One region of the Paraburkholderia sp. FW306-2-2C-D06C genome, then DNA from elsewhere that is predicted to be linked to it. Evidence: predicted binding sites of a transcription regulator. Region 1 holds the regulator's gene; the other holds the start of a gene.
The links. The regulator FNR, encoded in region 1, switches genes on or off when oxygen is low (the NO sensors DNR and NnrR bind a similar motif). The targets are predictions, from matches to a motif close to TTGATNNNNATCAA.
Positions count from the first base shown of each region.

Region 2: the regulator FNR is predicted to act here: its motif matches at 1,793-1,806, upstream of AC3WLT_RS32360 (universal stress protein).

Region 1 covers NZ_JBYSWU010000038.1:23,313-30,603, reverse strand. The annotation lists gene AC3WLT_RS25090 (helix-turn-helix transcriptional regulator) at 1-42, shown strand, start outside; gene AC3WLT_RS25085 (helix-turn-helix domain-containing protein) at 26-343, opposite strand; gene AC3WLT_RS25080 (acyl-homoserine-lactone synthase) at 496-1,089, shown strand; gene AC3WLT_RS25075 (FadR/GntR family transcriptional regulator) at 1,155-1,844, opposite strand; gene AC3WLT_RS25070 (universal stress protein) at 2,138-2,620, shown strand; gene fnr (fumarate/nitrate reduction transcriptional regulator Fnr) at 2,811-3,587, shown strand; gene AC3WLT_RS25060 (SUMF1/EgtB/PvdO family nonheme iron enzyme) at 3,718-5,046, shown strand; gene scpA (methylmalonyl-CoA mutase) at 5,180-7,291, opposite strand, start outside.
Region 2 covers NZ_JBYSWU010000063.1:38,415-45,705, reverse strand. The annotation lists gene AC3WLT_RS32365 (universal stress protein) at 294-770, shown strand; gene AC3WLT_RS32360 (universal stress protein) at 883-1,719, opposite strand; gene AC3WLT_RS32355 (acetate/propionate family kinase) at 1,938-3,131, opposite strand; gene AC3WLT_RS32350 (bifunctional enoyl-CoA hydratase/phosphate acetyltransferase) at 3,128-4,531, opposite strand; gene AC3WLT_RS32345 (PHA/PHB synthase family protein) at 4,541-6,331, opposite strand; partial or broken gene AC3WLT_RS32340 (carbamate kinase) at 6,608-6,759, opposite strand; gene AC3WLT_RS32335 (hypothetical protein) at 6,877-7,291, shown strand, end outside.

The DNA.
Region 1 (7,291 bases):
GCCGTCATCGCCGCGCAACTCGGCCTTATTGACCCGGGTTGAACAAGGCAGCGGCGTCGCGGCTGTACAGCACTCGCTCGGCCCGGCCGAGATCGGCGTCGGAAACGGTCTTGGTGAAGTAAAGGCCCAGCAGGATTGCCACCGGCGCCGGGATCTCAGCGCCCGACTCAAACCGGCTGCCGCGCGACTGCGTCACGCCGAAGCGGGCCCAGAAGCGGCGCTGGCTTTCTTTTTTCTTCTTGCGGTAGGCGATGATCAGAACGCGATCCACTGCCGACGACGGTTCAGCCATGCGGGCTTGGATGCCGGTTTGCGGTTGCCAGTGATTTTCCAGAAGTTCCATGTCGTGTCTCGTCGGTTGATTACTGATGCTTATCCCGATTTTGCTTTACCCGATAAGCATGCACACCTATCCAGGTAGGTAGGTGGCAGAACGATTCAAAATGCATAAGTTTTCTTGCGTATTGGGTACCCCAACACGTTCAGGAGAACGTCATGCAAACAGCGATCCGGATTGGAATGCGGCAGGAATTTGACAACGCGGACATCAACGAGATGTACCGCCTACGGGCTCGGGTTTTTCACGGGCGGCTCGGGTGGGACATCCCGACGATCGCGGGAATGGAAATCGACGGCTACGACGCGCTCGGGCCGCACTACATGCTGATTCAGGGCGACGACCATCATGTGCGCGGCTGTTGGCGCCTGATGCCGACCGAGGGACCGAACATGCTGAAGGACACCTTCCCGCAACTGCTGCACGGCGCGGCCGCGCCAGTCGGGCGGCACATCTGGGAGTTGAGCCGGTTCGCGATCGAAACCAGCGGTGAGGAACAGTCGTTCGGTTTCGCCGACCTGACGATGCAGGCGATTCACGAGCTCGTCACGTTCGCCGACCGCATGGGCATCACGCGCTATGTCACGGTCACCACTACGCCGATCGAACGGTTGCTGCGCAAGACCGGCATCGAGATCAGCCGGCTCGGCTCGCCGTTGCAGATCGGCGTGGAACGCGCGGTGGCGCTGGATATCGCGGTCAGCCCGAAAACCCGCACTGCCCTGTTCGGGCCGATGGCCGTGGCGGCGTAGCCACACGCAGCCGGGTCGAAACCGGACCGCGGAGACGGCGGCCCGGTTTCGGCTCGTGGAGAACTTCAGGAACCGAACATCCGGTCGAGCGCGTTTTCCAGGTGCGCACGCATCGCCTGGCCGGCGGCCGGACCGTCCTTGCGACGAATCGCCTCGAGCACCGCCAGATGCTCTGCCTGCACGAGCCGCTGCCGCTCGACCGTCTTCACGAGCGACAGATTGCGCGACAGATTCATGCTGAACACGATCTGTTCTTCGATGAACGACATGACTGTGATAAAAAACGGATTCTTCGATGCGCGCGCCACCGCCAGGTGGAACATGAAATCGTCTTTTGCACCGATACCCTGGCTTTCGATCACGCGTTCCAGTTCGTCCCACGCGCGCTGGATCGAGGCAAGGTCGTCGGCATCGGCCTTGAGCGCGGCCTGTTCGGCGGCGCCTGCTTCGGTCACGATACGAAATTCATAGCAGCGGCGGATGTCGGACAGCGTTTCGAGCGGTGCGAAGCGACGCACGTCCGGATCGGGCCGCCGCGCGACCGTGGTGCCGGAACCGTGCCGGGTCATGATGATGCCGTCCGCCCGCAACCGCGCCAGCGCCTCGCGTATGGTCGGCCGCGAAGTTTCGAAGCGCTCGGCCAGCGCATGCTCGGTAGGCAGCCGGTCGCCTTCCTTGTACTCGCCTTCGAGAATGCGATTCAGGATGTCGCCGTAAATCTTGTCGGGCAGGCCTGTCGTTTTGCGCTCGTTCATCAGCGATGCTGAGCCAGCTTGTCTGAGTAGGCTTTGATTGTAAGGCAAACCGGAGCCTATCCATGAGTTCATGGAGGTGCGCCAAGCCGATGCGCAGGCCGGAAATGCTTACTGCACGCCGCTTGTCGCGCAATCCATCCAGGCAACACAATTTGACAAGTGTTTGATTTACATCCTGACCCGAGTGCGTCTTTTTCAGCGATCATTTAACCTCGCATCGGTAATAAATCGTCAATGGACGCGGTCATGCGGATTGCCCGCGACCCCCGAATCCTTTCAGACACGGAATTGATATGTACACACGTATCCTCGTAGCGGTCGACGGCAGCAACACCTCGCGCCGCGCGTTCGAGGCGGCATTGGCGCTCGCCAAATCCACAGGCGCTGTTCTGCGACCGTTCTATGTCGTCGAAAATACGCCCATGTATTTCGAAGCACCCGGCTACGATCCTTCGATTCTTCGCAACCGCCTGGTCGAGGAAGGCAAGGAACTCGGCACGGAATTCGCGCAGGCCATGCGCGACCAGGGCGTCAAAGGGGAACTTGAAGTGGGCGAAGCATCGTCGCTCGACGACGTCTCGTCGGTGGTGCTGAAGGCCGCCGCCGCTTTCAACGCCGATCTGCTGGTCATGGGCACACACGGCCGGCGCGGGTTTCAGCGCCTGATCCTCGGCAGCGTCGCCGAACGCTGCGTGCGCCACGCCAGCTTGCCTGTGCTATTGATCCCCTCCGCCGCGGGCAAAAGCAGCGAAGCCGGCGCTCATCCCGATGCATAGCAGTACATAACCACAAGTGGAAACCACAAGCGGAAACTACAAGCGGAAACTACAAGCGGAATTTACAAGCGGAAGCGCGAGCGTGACGTCGCTCAAGCAGCCTCGCTGCGCGAACGCGTCATTTTGCCGCTAAACGTGGGCCGTACGCGGTGGGACAATCAGTCATTACCTCGACAAATGGCTGCAGAACATGCTTACTCCTACCGCTGTTACCGCCAGTTCCGCTGTTACTTCATCCGCGCGTAGCGGCCGCCGTGCTTCGCCGCTGCGGGCTAGCGGGAGAAGCGCCGCGCGTTGTTCGAGTTGTTCGATGCGTCAGCTCTGCATGCCGCAAGGCTTGTCGTCCGACGAACTGCCGAAACTCGAAGCGTTGATCTGCACTGCACGCTCCGTGCAGCGCGGCGAAGCGCTGTACCGCAGCGGCGACCGGTTCGACAACCTTTACGCCGTGCGTTCCGGTTCGATGAAGACCGTCATGGCGCACCGTGACGGCCGGGAACACGTTACCGGCCTGCGCCTCGCCGGCGAAGCGCTCGGCCTCGACGGCATCAGTGAAGACGTGCACGCATGCAGCGCCCTGGCGCTCGAGGACAGCACCGTTTGCATCGTCCCCTACACCGCGCTCAAAACGTTGTGCCGCGAAATCAGCTCGATGCAGGAACGTCTGCACAAACTGATGGGCGAACAGATCGTCCGCGAGGCTGCGCAAATGATGGTGCTCGGCTCGTTGTCGGCAGACGAACGCGTCGCGGCATTCCTGCTCGACGTGTCGGAGCGCAACGCGCAACGCGGCTATTCATCTGCGGAATTCAATCTGCGCATGACGCGCGAAGATATGGGCAGTTACCTCGGTATGACGCTCGAAACCGTCAGCCGCACCCTGTCAAGATTTCAAAAGCGCGGCCTGATCGACACGCAAGGCAAGCACATCCGCATCGTCGATCTCGAAGGCCTGCGGCAAGTTTAAGCCAGACGCGCTGGACCTGGCCCGCGCCGCCACGTCCCCGCCCATCGCCTTTTAGCGCGCATTCGCCTTGGCATGGCTCCTGCGAGCGGGTACAGTCTTGAGTCCGTCCCCCGCAAGGAGACCCGGCGAAATGAATCGCGACCCCGCCCCGCATCACCCGCTCGTTCAGCGTCTGATCGACGCGCGTCACGTCACTGACGCACTGTTCGCCATCGTCAAACCCGAATTTCTGTATGAACGGCCGATCCGCGAGCGCCACCGGATCGTGTTTTACATCGGCCATCTGGAAGCTTTCGACCGTAATCTGCTCGATCAGCGTCTGTGCGACCTGCCCGCCTTCGATCCGCACCTCGACCAGCTCTTTGCGTTCGGCATCGATCCCGTCGACGGCGGGTTCCCCGCCGACCAGCCTGGCGATTGGCCGTCGCTCGAAGTCGTACGCGGCTATGGGTTGCACGCTCGTGAGCAGATCGACCGGGAGCTCGCCGCATTGGGCGATTCGGCTCGCCTCGGCCACGATGGCGCGCAGGCCGGCGCGGCCGAGCAGTTGCTGAATGTCGCGATCGAGCATCGGCTGATGCATGCCGAAACGCTCGCGTACATGCTGCATCAGTTGCCGCTTGCACAAAAGGTCACGGGCTCACGCGATGTGATGCCAACGCGCGTCGGACGCGGCGCGATTGCCGAGTCGATGGTCAGCGTGCCGGCCGGATCGACGGTGCTCGGCATGGCGCGCGAAAGTGGCCGCTTCGGCTGGGACAACGAGTTCGGCGAGTTGCTCGTCGATGTGCCCGCCTTCGAAATCGACCGCCATATGGTGACGAACGGCGCGTTTTGCCAGTTCATCGAGGCGGGCGGCTATCGGGAGCCGAAGTGGTGGTCGGAAAAAGATTGGGCATGGAAGGAAGCCGAGCGGATCGAACATCCCGCCTGCTGGTCGCAGCGCGAAGAAAACCGCGAGGACGGCGCATGGATGTTGCGCACGATGTTCGACGAAGTGCACCTGCCGCTCGATTGGCCCGTGTACGTCAGTCACGCCGAAGCCAGCGCCTACGCGCGCTGGGCCGGCAAGACGCTTCCCACCGAAGCGCAATGGCAACGCGCGGCCCACGGCGCGCCGCATGCCGCGTCGGGAAATTTCGATTTCCGCAGTTGGGACCCGCAGCCGGTCGACGCGCATCCGGATAACGTCAGCGCGTTCGGCGTCGAAAGTCAGTTCGGCAATGGCTGGGAATGGACCTCGACGGTATTCGACGCACTCCCAGGCTTCGAGGCGTTTCCGTTTTATCCCGGCTATTCCGCCAACTTCTTCGACGGACAACATTACGTGCTCAAAGGCGGTTCGGCGCGCACCGCGCAATGCATGTTGCGGCCGGCTTTCCGAAACTGGTTTCAACCGCACTATCAGTATGTCTATGCGGGGTTCAGGTGTGTGCGGGAGTTGACAAATAAAGCATAAGCGGATTTTTCTTTCCAACTTATGCTTTATTAGTCACAGCCGTCGCGGCAACCATCGCGGCGGCGATGAACGCGCCTGACACCTCGGCCGACGGGCGGTGCGGCCTCGCGCTTCGCGTGCCTCCGTCAGCTGCTCACGCCACCGTTCGCTCGCCCATTTCGCCCGCTTGTCGGTCTGCGACGCCCTCCACGAGCCGCGCCATGCGCAGCACAATTTCGTGCATACGTGTGCCAGGCAGAAAAAAATCGGCGACGCCCAGCGCTTTCAGCACACTCGTGCTTTCCGCCTGAACGTTCCCGCCCAGCACAACGGGTATCGAGGCACGACGCACGCGCAGTTCATGCATCAATTGCGACGTCAACTCGACATGTGCGCCCGCGAGCGACGACACGCCAATCATGTCGACGTCGTTCGCCAGCGCGCGCTCCGCAACTTCCGCGGGCGCGATGAAGAGTTCGTTGGACACGACGTCGAAGCCCGCATCGATCAACGCGGCAGCCACCGCTTGCGCGCCGCGATCGTGGCCGTCCTGCCCGAGCTTCGTGATCATCACGCGGGGCTTGCGTCCCAGCGTCGATGTCAACCTGTCGACCTGGTCGCAGGCAGCCTTCCACATTGCATCCGATGAAAGCGCTTCCTCATAGATGCCGGCGCTCGCGCGCAAACTGATCGCATGACGTGGCCACACGGCTTCGAGCGCGCGCGTGCATTCACCGACTGTCGCGCGCGCACGCATGCAGCGGATCGTCAACGCGAGCAGGTTGCCTGTGCCCTCGCGCGCGGCCGTTTCAAGCGCGCCCAACGCACGCGCCACAAGCTCCGCATTGCGCCGCAGTTTGACCTCTGCGATTCGACGCACCTGGTGGCCACGCACCTGTTTTCCGTCCAGCTCGAAACATGCGGGCGCTTCGTCCGCATCGCCATGAGCGAACGCGTTGACGCCTACCACGATTCGTTGCCCGCTATCGATTTCCGCCTGCAGCGTCACAGCCGATTCGTGAATGCGTTCGCGAATCCATCCCGAGCGGATCGATTGCACGACGCCGCCGCGCGCGTCGATCTCGCCGATCAGCGAACGGACGCGCGCTGCGATGTCGGCCGTCAACGCTTCCATCATGTACGAACCGGCCCACGGATCGACGACGTCGCACAGTCCCATTTCGTGCTGAAGCATGAGTTGCGTGTCGCGAGCGAGGCGCGACGACGATGCCGACGGCAACGCCAGCGCTTCGTCATAAGCGTTCGTATGCAGCGACTGCGTGCCGCCGAATACGGCCGCCAGCGCTTCGACGGTGGTGCGCACGATGTTGTTCGACGGCTTCTGCGCGGTCAGCGACCAGCCGGACGTCTGGCAATGCATCCGGAGAGCGCGCGCTTTATCGGAAGTCGCACCGCACTGTGTTGCCAGTTCCGACCAGACGAGACGCGCCGCGCGCAGCTTCGCCACCTCCACATAGAAATCCGTGCCGACGCCGAAGAAGAAGCTCATGCGCTCACAGGCGTCGTCGGCACTCATTGCGCGCTCGACAAGCGTTTCGACGTAAGTGCGCGCATTGGCCATCGTCAGCGCCAGTTCGAGCACAGGATCGGCGCCGGCCTCCTGAAAGTGATAGCCGGACACCGATAGCGCGTTGAAGCGCGGAGCATGCTGCGCAAGATAGTCGACCACGTCGGCTGCGATTCGCAACGATGGTTCAGGCGCGAAGATGCAGGTGTTGCGCACGATGAACTCTTTGAGAATGTCGTTCTGAATCGTGCCGGTCAGTTGCGCCGCGTCCACGCCGCGCTCGTCGGCCGCAACGATGAAGGCAGCCAGCACCGGCAGCACCGCGCCGTTCATCGTCATCGATACCGACACTCGGTCGAGTAGAATGCCCGCGAAAAGACGCGTCATATCTTCGACTGTATCGATCGCGACCCCGGCCAACCCGACATCGGCGCTCGCGCGCGGATCGTCCGAATCGTAGCCGCGCTGGGTCGGCAGATCGAACGCAACAGACAAACCCTGCGCCCCTTCCTCGAGCGCAGTGCGAAACGCGAGGTTCGAATCGGCGGCTTCTGCATAGCCTGCGTATTGTCGAATCGTCCACGGCTTCGCCGTGTACATCGACGCGTACGGACCGCGCACGAACGGCGCGGTGCCAGGCATGCTGTTCAGATGCGCGACGTTGGCTAGATCGGAGGCGGTATAAAGCGTCTTCAGCGGAACGGCGCGTCGCCGGGACCGCACTCGCATCGACGCCTC
Region 2 (7,291 bases), on a different contig from region 1:
AACGCTGGCTGATGGCGCAGTCGCGACGCGGATCGGGAGAAGTCACCGTGATTTTCTTTGAATGCAATCGGAACAACGGGTGCGCCGCCTATTGTGCGCGGTTCGCACGGATCGTGCCAGTATGCCCGGATTCACCATGTGAGCCGCACCGCGCGAGAATGCAGGCGGAACGCAAGCCATCAGCGCTTGATCCTTGTCAAGCGTATTCCGAGCTGCGAACCGCAGACTGAAAGCGCGTCGCCGCCCAAATAGCCGTGGCCGTTCAGGACGGCGGCGAACTCAAGGAGAAGGTCATGTACAAACGGATTCTCGTAGCAATCGACGGCAGCCAGGCCGCGCAGCGCGCGCTCGAAGAAGCGCTAAAAATCGCCGAGGCCGCGCAGGCGATGGTGACGGCCGTATTTGTCGCCGAACATGTTGCACAAATGGTCGATATCGGAACCGGGTTGATCGACGAACAGACGCGCGATGCAGCGGTGACTGAAGCCGCGATGGCGACGCTCGAAGATGCCCGCGCGCTGTTCGAACAGCGCAACGTGTGCGGATTGACCCGGACGATTGACGCTTACGGCGAAGACGTCGTCACCGTCCTCTGCCGTGTGGCGCAAGAGTGCGAAGCCGATCTCGTGGTAATGGGCACGCATGGTCGGCATGGCATCGGCCGGCTGTTGCTCGGCAGTATCGCCGAGGCGTTTGTGCGGCGCGCCGAGATGCCCGTTCTGCTGGTTCGGCGCGAACGGGACATGGACGAGATCCCGTCGAGCCTGTAATAGCGCGGTGGCGAACCGGCGGAACCGGCGGAACCCAAAAAAGAAGCGCCTCGAAAACCGGGCGCTTTAATTTGCGCGAGGGCTTTTTTCGCGCAATGGCTGAATTGTTCGGTCAATGCGACATCAGTACCGGTACGGTCATCGATTGGAGGATCGTGCGGGTCGCTCCGCCCATCACCAGTTCCTGCCATCGGGCATGACCATAGGCGCCCATCACGAGCAGATCCGCGCCGCTCGCGCACGCCTGCGACAGCAGCGTGTCGCCGATCGACGCGCCGGCGTCAACGTCGATGTCTTTGACCTCGACGTTGACGCCGTGCCGGGCGATGAGCGTCGCGATGTCCGCGCCCGGAATGCGTGGGCGCGGTTCCGCCCTTGCGCCGCTGACGGTGACGACTGTGGTGGTTTGCGCCGCGCGCATGAACGGCAGCGCATCGTGGACCGCGCGGGTGGCTTCGCGGCTGCCGTCCCAGCAGACCATCACGTGTGCGCCGGGTGACGTGACAGTGCTGGCGTAAGGCATCAGCAACACCGGACGGCCCGAGGACATGATCAGGTTTTCAGGAAAATAGTCGCCGACATACGACTCCGGATCGCGCGGGTCGTGCTGGCCGGCGACGATCAGATCGGCGCACCGGCCGCGATGCGGCACGGCGAGGTTTGCCGGGGCGTCGACGGCGATCCACTCGCCGGCCACCTCCGCGCGGCTCAACTCCGCGTGAAAGAGCCGCTCGAGCGCGCCGCGGCGTTCCGCGCGCAGATGTTCGTGCGTGCCGTAGTATTCGGCCGTTCCGGCCAGCACGTAGAGCGAACGCGGATCGGGCGAGAACACCGCAAACACGCCGGTCAGATGGGCGCCGAACTGCCTGGCGAGGCGCAGCGCGAGTTCGAGCCGGGGATGCGCGCGCTGGCTCGTATCCAGATGAACGACGATGGTCTTGTAGGTCATTGCAACGCTCCTGAAGTGGATGGTTGGCGCATGAACGCGTGATCTGAGTCTATGAGCCGGGTGGTCGCCGGCGTTGATCAAGATCAACGGTGCGGTAGCGCGCGACGCCGGATCGGCGGTGTGCCGACCGCGTTCCGCTGTCAGGCGGTGATATGAAAGCCGCTCGTTGGCGATGCCGACAACGAGTCCGCGCTGGCCCGAAAGATCGATGACTGGCTTTATGACTTGATCTCCGCGCGGTAGTGCACGGCGACAGCCTCGTCGGCGATGATCTGCTCCTCGTCGGTGGGCAGCACCAGAACGGTGACCCGGCTGCGCCCGCTGCTGATGACGCGGGCGTTGACGCCGTTGGCGTGCGGATCGAGCTCGACGCCGAGCCATGCGAGCCGTGCGCATATAGCGGCGCGCACTTCAGGCTGGTGTTCGCCGATGCCGGCCGTGAACACGAAACTGTCCAGACCGCCCAGCGTGGCGGCAAGCCGCGCCGTCTCGCCGGCAATGCGGAACGCAAAGAGATCAAGTGCTTCGCGAGCCTCGGGATGCTCGCTTGCCAGCAGTTCACGACTGTCCGCACTGATGCCGGAAACGCCGAGCAGGCCGGAATGCTCGTACAGCATCGTCTCGACTTCCTTGACATCGAGGGCCTTCTGGTCGAGCAGATGGAGCACGACGCCGGCATCGAGCGCGCCGCAGCGGGTCGACATCGGAATGCCGTCGAGTGTCGAAAAGCCCATGCTGGAGTCGCGACTCATGCCCGCCTCCAACGCACACAGACTTGCGCCGCTGCCCAGGTGCGCGGCGATGACCTTGCCGCGCGCGCGGCACGGGAACTGACGCGCGAACTGGCCAATGACGAACTGATAGGAGAGGCCGTGAAAGCCGTAACGCTTGATGCCCTCGTCGAAGAGCTGGCGCGGAATCGCAAAGCGCCGCACGAGATCGGTCTGGGTGCGGTGAAATGCCGTGTCGAACGATGCCGTCTGCAGGAGATGCGGCCGCAGATGCCGGATGGCCCGGATGAGCCGCACGCTCTGCGGTTGGTGCAAGGGCGCTAGCGGCACGAGCGCGGTGATGGCCGCGAGCGTTGCGTCGTCGATCGCCACGGGCCCGCCGAAACGATCGCCGCCATGCACCACGCGGTGGCCGACGCAAACCAGATCGTCGAGGGGAAAGTGCGCGGCGAACCATCCGAGCGTCTCGTCGAGGATTTCGTGAAGCTCGTCGGTGACGGCCGCTTTGAGCGGAATATCGTTCGTTCCGCCGCCGTGGACGAGATGAAGGCGCAACGGCTGATGCCGTACATCGATTAAGCCATGGCCGATTCTCGACGCCTCGTTATCCAGCACGCTGTATAAGCCGATCTTGATGGTCGAGGAGCCGGGATTGAACGTCAGCAGGAGTGGAGCGCTCATGATCGGATCGGGCCCCCCGGCGTGCGTTCGGCTGCCAGCTTGGCGAGCGCCGCGGAAGCGAGGCGCACGCGCGCGCTGTCGGCGCGGCTCGTCACGATGACCGGCAGGCGCGCACCGAGCACAAGGCCCGCCGCATCGGCGCCGGCGAAGTACACGAGCTGTTTGGCAAGCATGTTGCCGGCCTCCAGGTCCGGGACCAGCAGAATGTCCGCCTGACCCGCGACGGGCGAATTGATTTGCTTGGTTTTCGCGGCGGCGAAGCTGATGGCGTTGTCGAACGCGAGCGGGCCGTCGACCAGCGCCCCTGTGATCTGGCCACGTGCGGCCATCACGGTGAGCGCAGCCGCGTCGAGCGTGGTCGGCATTCTGGGGTTGACCGTTTCCACTGCGGCGAGCACTGCGACCCGCGGCAGTTCGACGCCCATGACATGCAGCAGGTCGATCGCGTTCTGGCAGATGTCACGCTTGTGCTCGAGCGACGGCGTGATATTGACCGCCGCATCGGTGACAACCAGCGGCTTCGGATAGGCCGGCACGTCCATCGCATAGACATGGCTGATGCGCCGCGCGGTGCGCAGGCCGGATGCCGGCGCAACGACCGCGGCGAGCAACTCGTCCGTATGAAGGCTGCCTTTCATTAACGCGGCAACTTGACCGGCCGCCCCCAGTTCGACTGCACGGGCCGCCGCCGCGTGACTGTGCTCGACCGCCTCGATCGGCATGCCGTCGAGACTCACGCCGGCCGCCTCCGCAGCGGCGCGGATTTTTGCCTCCGGGCCGATCAGCAGGGGCTCGAGCAAACCCTCGTCGCGGGCCTCGAGCGCCGCCATGATGGCTTCCACGGAGCACGGATGGACGATCGCGGTACGCAACGCGGGACGGGCGCGCGCCTCGCGGATGAACGCCTCGTAGCGGTCGTGCCGCCGGACAGTGACGTCGGGGCGCGGCGCGGATGGCCACGCGACCGGTGTTGCAGGGGCGATCACGGTCGCAGTGCCCCGCAGCACCACATCGCCCGCCTGGTTCGTGCAACAGGTGTCGAGCCGGACAATGCGCTTGTCCGGGCGTTTTTCCTTCACCGTCACGGTCGCGGTAACGGTGTCGCCCGGCGCGACCGGATGGCGGAACTGCAAGGTCTGGTCGAGATAGATGGTGCCCGGGCCGGGCAGCCTCGTGCCGAGCAGGGCGGAGATCAGCGCGGCGGTCCACATGCCGTGGACCACCACGTGCCCGAACAGGTCGCCCGATGCGAAAGCCGCGTCCACATGCGCGGGGTTGATATCGCCGGACACGGCGGCGAACAGGTCGATGTCGTTCTGCACGGCTACCCGCACGAGCGACGCCGATTCGCCGATGGCAAGTTCGTCGAAAGTCCGGTTGCGCAACAGGTTGTCGTTCACCAGCGCCTCCTAAGCCTGAAACACGTAAGTGCCGGGCGCGTCCGCCAGCGGATGACCGTTCGCGCCGGCCGGCATTGACGGCGGCGCCACGCGCTGCGGACTCGAATGTGCTTTGAGCCACTCGCTCCACGCGGGCCACCATGAGCCGTCCTGTGCCGTGACGGCGGCCATCCATTCATCGGGCCCGATACGCAGGTCGTTGGCCGCGCTGAGTTTCATCCTGAAGTGCCGGTGCGGATGACCGGGCTCACTGACAATGCCCGCGTTGTGACCGCCGCTCGTCAGCACGAATGTGATATCGGTATCGGAGAGGTTGTGGATCTTGTAGACGGATTGCCACGGCGCGATGTGATCGCCCTCAGTCGCCACCGCGAACATCGGCGCGCGGATGTTGCGAATCGAGACAGGCCGCGCGTCGACCACGTATCGGCCAGAAGCCAGCTCGTTATCGAGAAAGAGGCGCCGCAGATATTCCGAATGCATCCGGTACGGCATGCGGGTCGCGTCGGCATTCCAGGCCATCAGGTCGTTCGCCGGTGCGCGCTCGCCGAGCAGATAGTCGTGTATCACGCGCGACCAGATCAGATCGTTCGACTGGAGCAATTGAAACGCGCCGGACATCTGACTGGCGGCAAGATAGCCTTGCGACCACATCATGCTTTCGAGGAAATAGACTTCGCTGTCGTCGATGAAAAGTTGCAGCTCGCCGGGCTCGGTGAAGTCCGTCTGCGCGGCAAACAGCGTGACGGAGGCGAGCCGTTCATCGCCGGCCTCGGCCATCGCCGCGGCGGCGATCGACAGCAGCGTGCCGCCGAGGCAATAGCCGGTTGCATGAATGCGCCGGTCCGGCACGATCCGCGAGACGGCGCCGAGTGCTGCCATCACGCCTGATTGCCGGTAATCGTCGAGACCGAGATTGCGGTCTTCGGTATCTACGTTGCGCCACGAAACGCAGAACACCGTGTGGCCTTGCTCGACCAGGTAGCGAATCAGCGAGTGATGCGGCGACAGATCCATGATGTAGTACTTCATGATCCACGCCGTCACGATCAGGACAGGTTCGGCGAGAACCGCGTCGCTTGCGGGGCTGTACTGGATGAGCTCGATCAGGTGGTTGCGGAACACGACCTTGCCTGGCGTGGCCGCGAGGGTCACGCCGACCTTGAACTGCTCCATCCCGGCTGCGGGCTTGCCGGAGGCGGCGCGGCTCGCGTCTTCGAACGCATTGCGGGCGCCTTGGGCGAGGCTCAGGCCAAGGGTTGCCGCTGCTCGTTGGAGGACTTCGGGGTTAGTGACAGGACAATTTGCCGGCGCCAGCACATCGAGCAACTGGCGCGCAACGAACGCCGCGACGTCCTCGTGATGACGCGTGGTGCCCGGCACGTCGCGGGTGGCCGTATTCCACCACTGCTCGGCGAGCAGGAAACTCTGCTGCCACAGGCGGTATGGTTCGATCTGCCACGCGTCGGCGCGAAACCGGTGGTCGGCGGGCGACGGCTCTGTCAAAAGAGCCGCTTGCTGTCCGAGTGCAAGTTGCACGAGATAGTCGGATAGCCGTCTCGCATTCGACGCGCACAGCGACGCCAGTTCGAGCTGCTTGCCCGGCGCCACCGCGAGATGGATGAGCCAGTCGGACAGCGCCGCGCCCAGCGCCGCAGGCGAGAGACCGAAGGTCATGCGGGCGATTAGCGCCTCCTTGGCGTGGTCCAGGTCGCGAAACGTTTTGCTATCAAGGCAGGCCGCAGCGCTGCCCGCTGCGGCGGGGAATTCGGCGCTCACTGCTCGGGTGCGGGTGTCCATTGAGATTCCTTTGCGTTCGACTGCGCTTTGTTCGACGGCATCGCTGGTTCAATGCGAAGCCGCTGGGAGACGACGGTCACGCCGGGAACGGTGTTCCGGACGCGGGACATGTCTGGAAACAAATGCACTGCGCTGACACAGCAATCGGCGCGCTCATGTTGTGCGACGCACCAATTGCGGATGTTTGGACTTTAGTCGCCCGCAGGCCCTGGCTTTTGATCTCGGTCAATGGAAGTGGGAGCGGGGAAGACTGGGTAACCGATCGCTGAATGCTGCCTACGCGCGCGTGACGCGCGTGCCCGCCGTACCGCTTGTCATCTCCTCGATGCGGTCGAGCGAGCCGATGACTGCCGGCCGGTGCGCGAGACGAACTCGCACGCTGCCTCGACCTTCGGCCCCATTGAGCCGGCCGGAAACGACATCGACCGGTGATGACGGGCAAGTCCGCCGCTTGACATGGATCATAAGAACGCTCTGATGCGCACCTATGCTCGTGGCATGCGCTGCGAATTGGATGTGCTGATGTGTCGAAGGATCGAGCGGACATGAACAACAGGCTGTTTCTCGTGCTTGCCGTCGCGGGGCTTGCGGCATGCACCACCCAGGCACGCGATGCTGCGCTTCGCGATACCGAGGTCCAGCTCGAGGAGGCGCGTGCCCACGCATGGGTAGATTGTTCCGTGCGCGCGGACTGCGATCGTCTATGGAGCTTGACGAAGACGTACGTCGCGCAACACTCGATAACGCCGATCCGCCGCGCAGACGAAACGTCAATCGAAACGGCCGAGCCGCATACTTACGGCACCGTCTATGTATGGGCGACAAGGACAACCGACGATCACGGCGCCTCGACGATCAGACTGAAAGCGATGTGCCGGGGCATGTATCGCGCCGACGGCAATCCGGGCTGGCTATACAGGACTTGCGCCGAACAGATTCGCGCGGTCGAGATGAACTTCC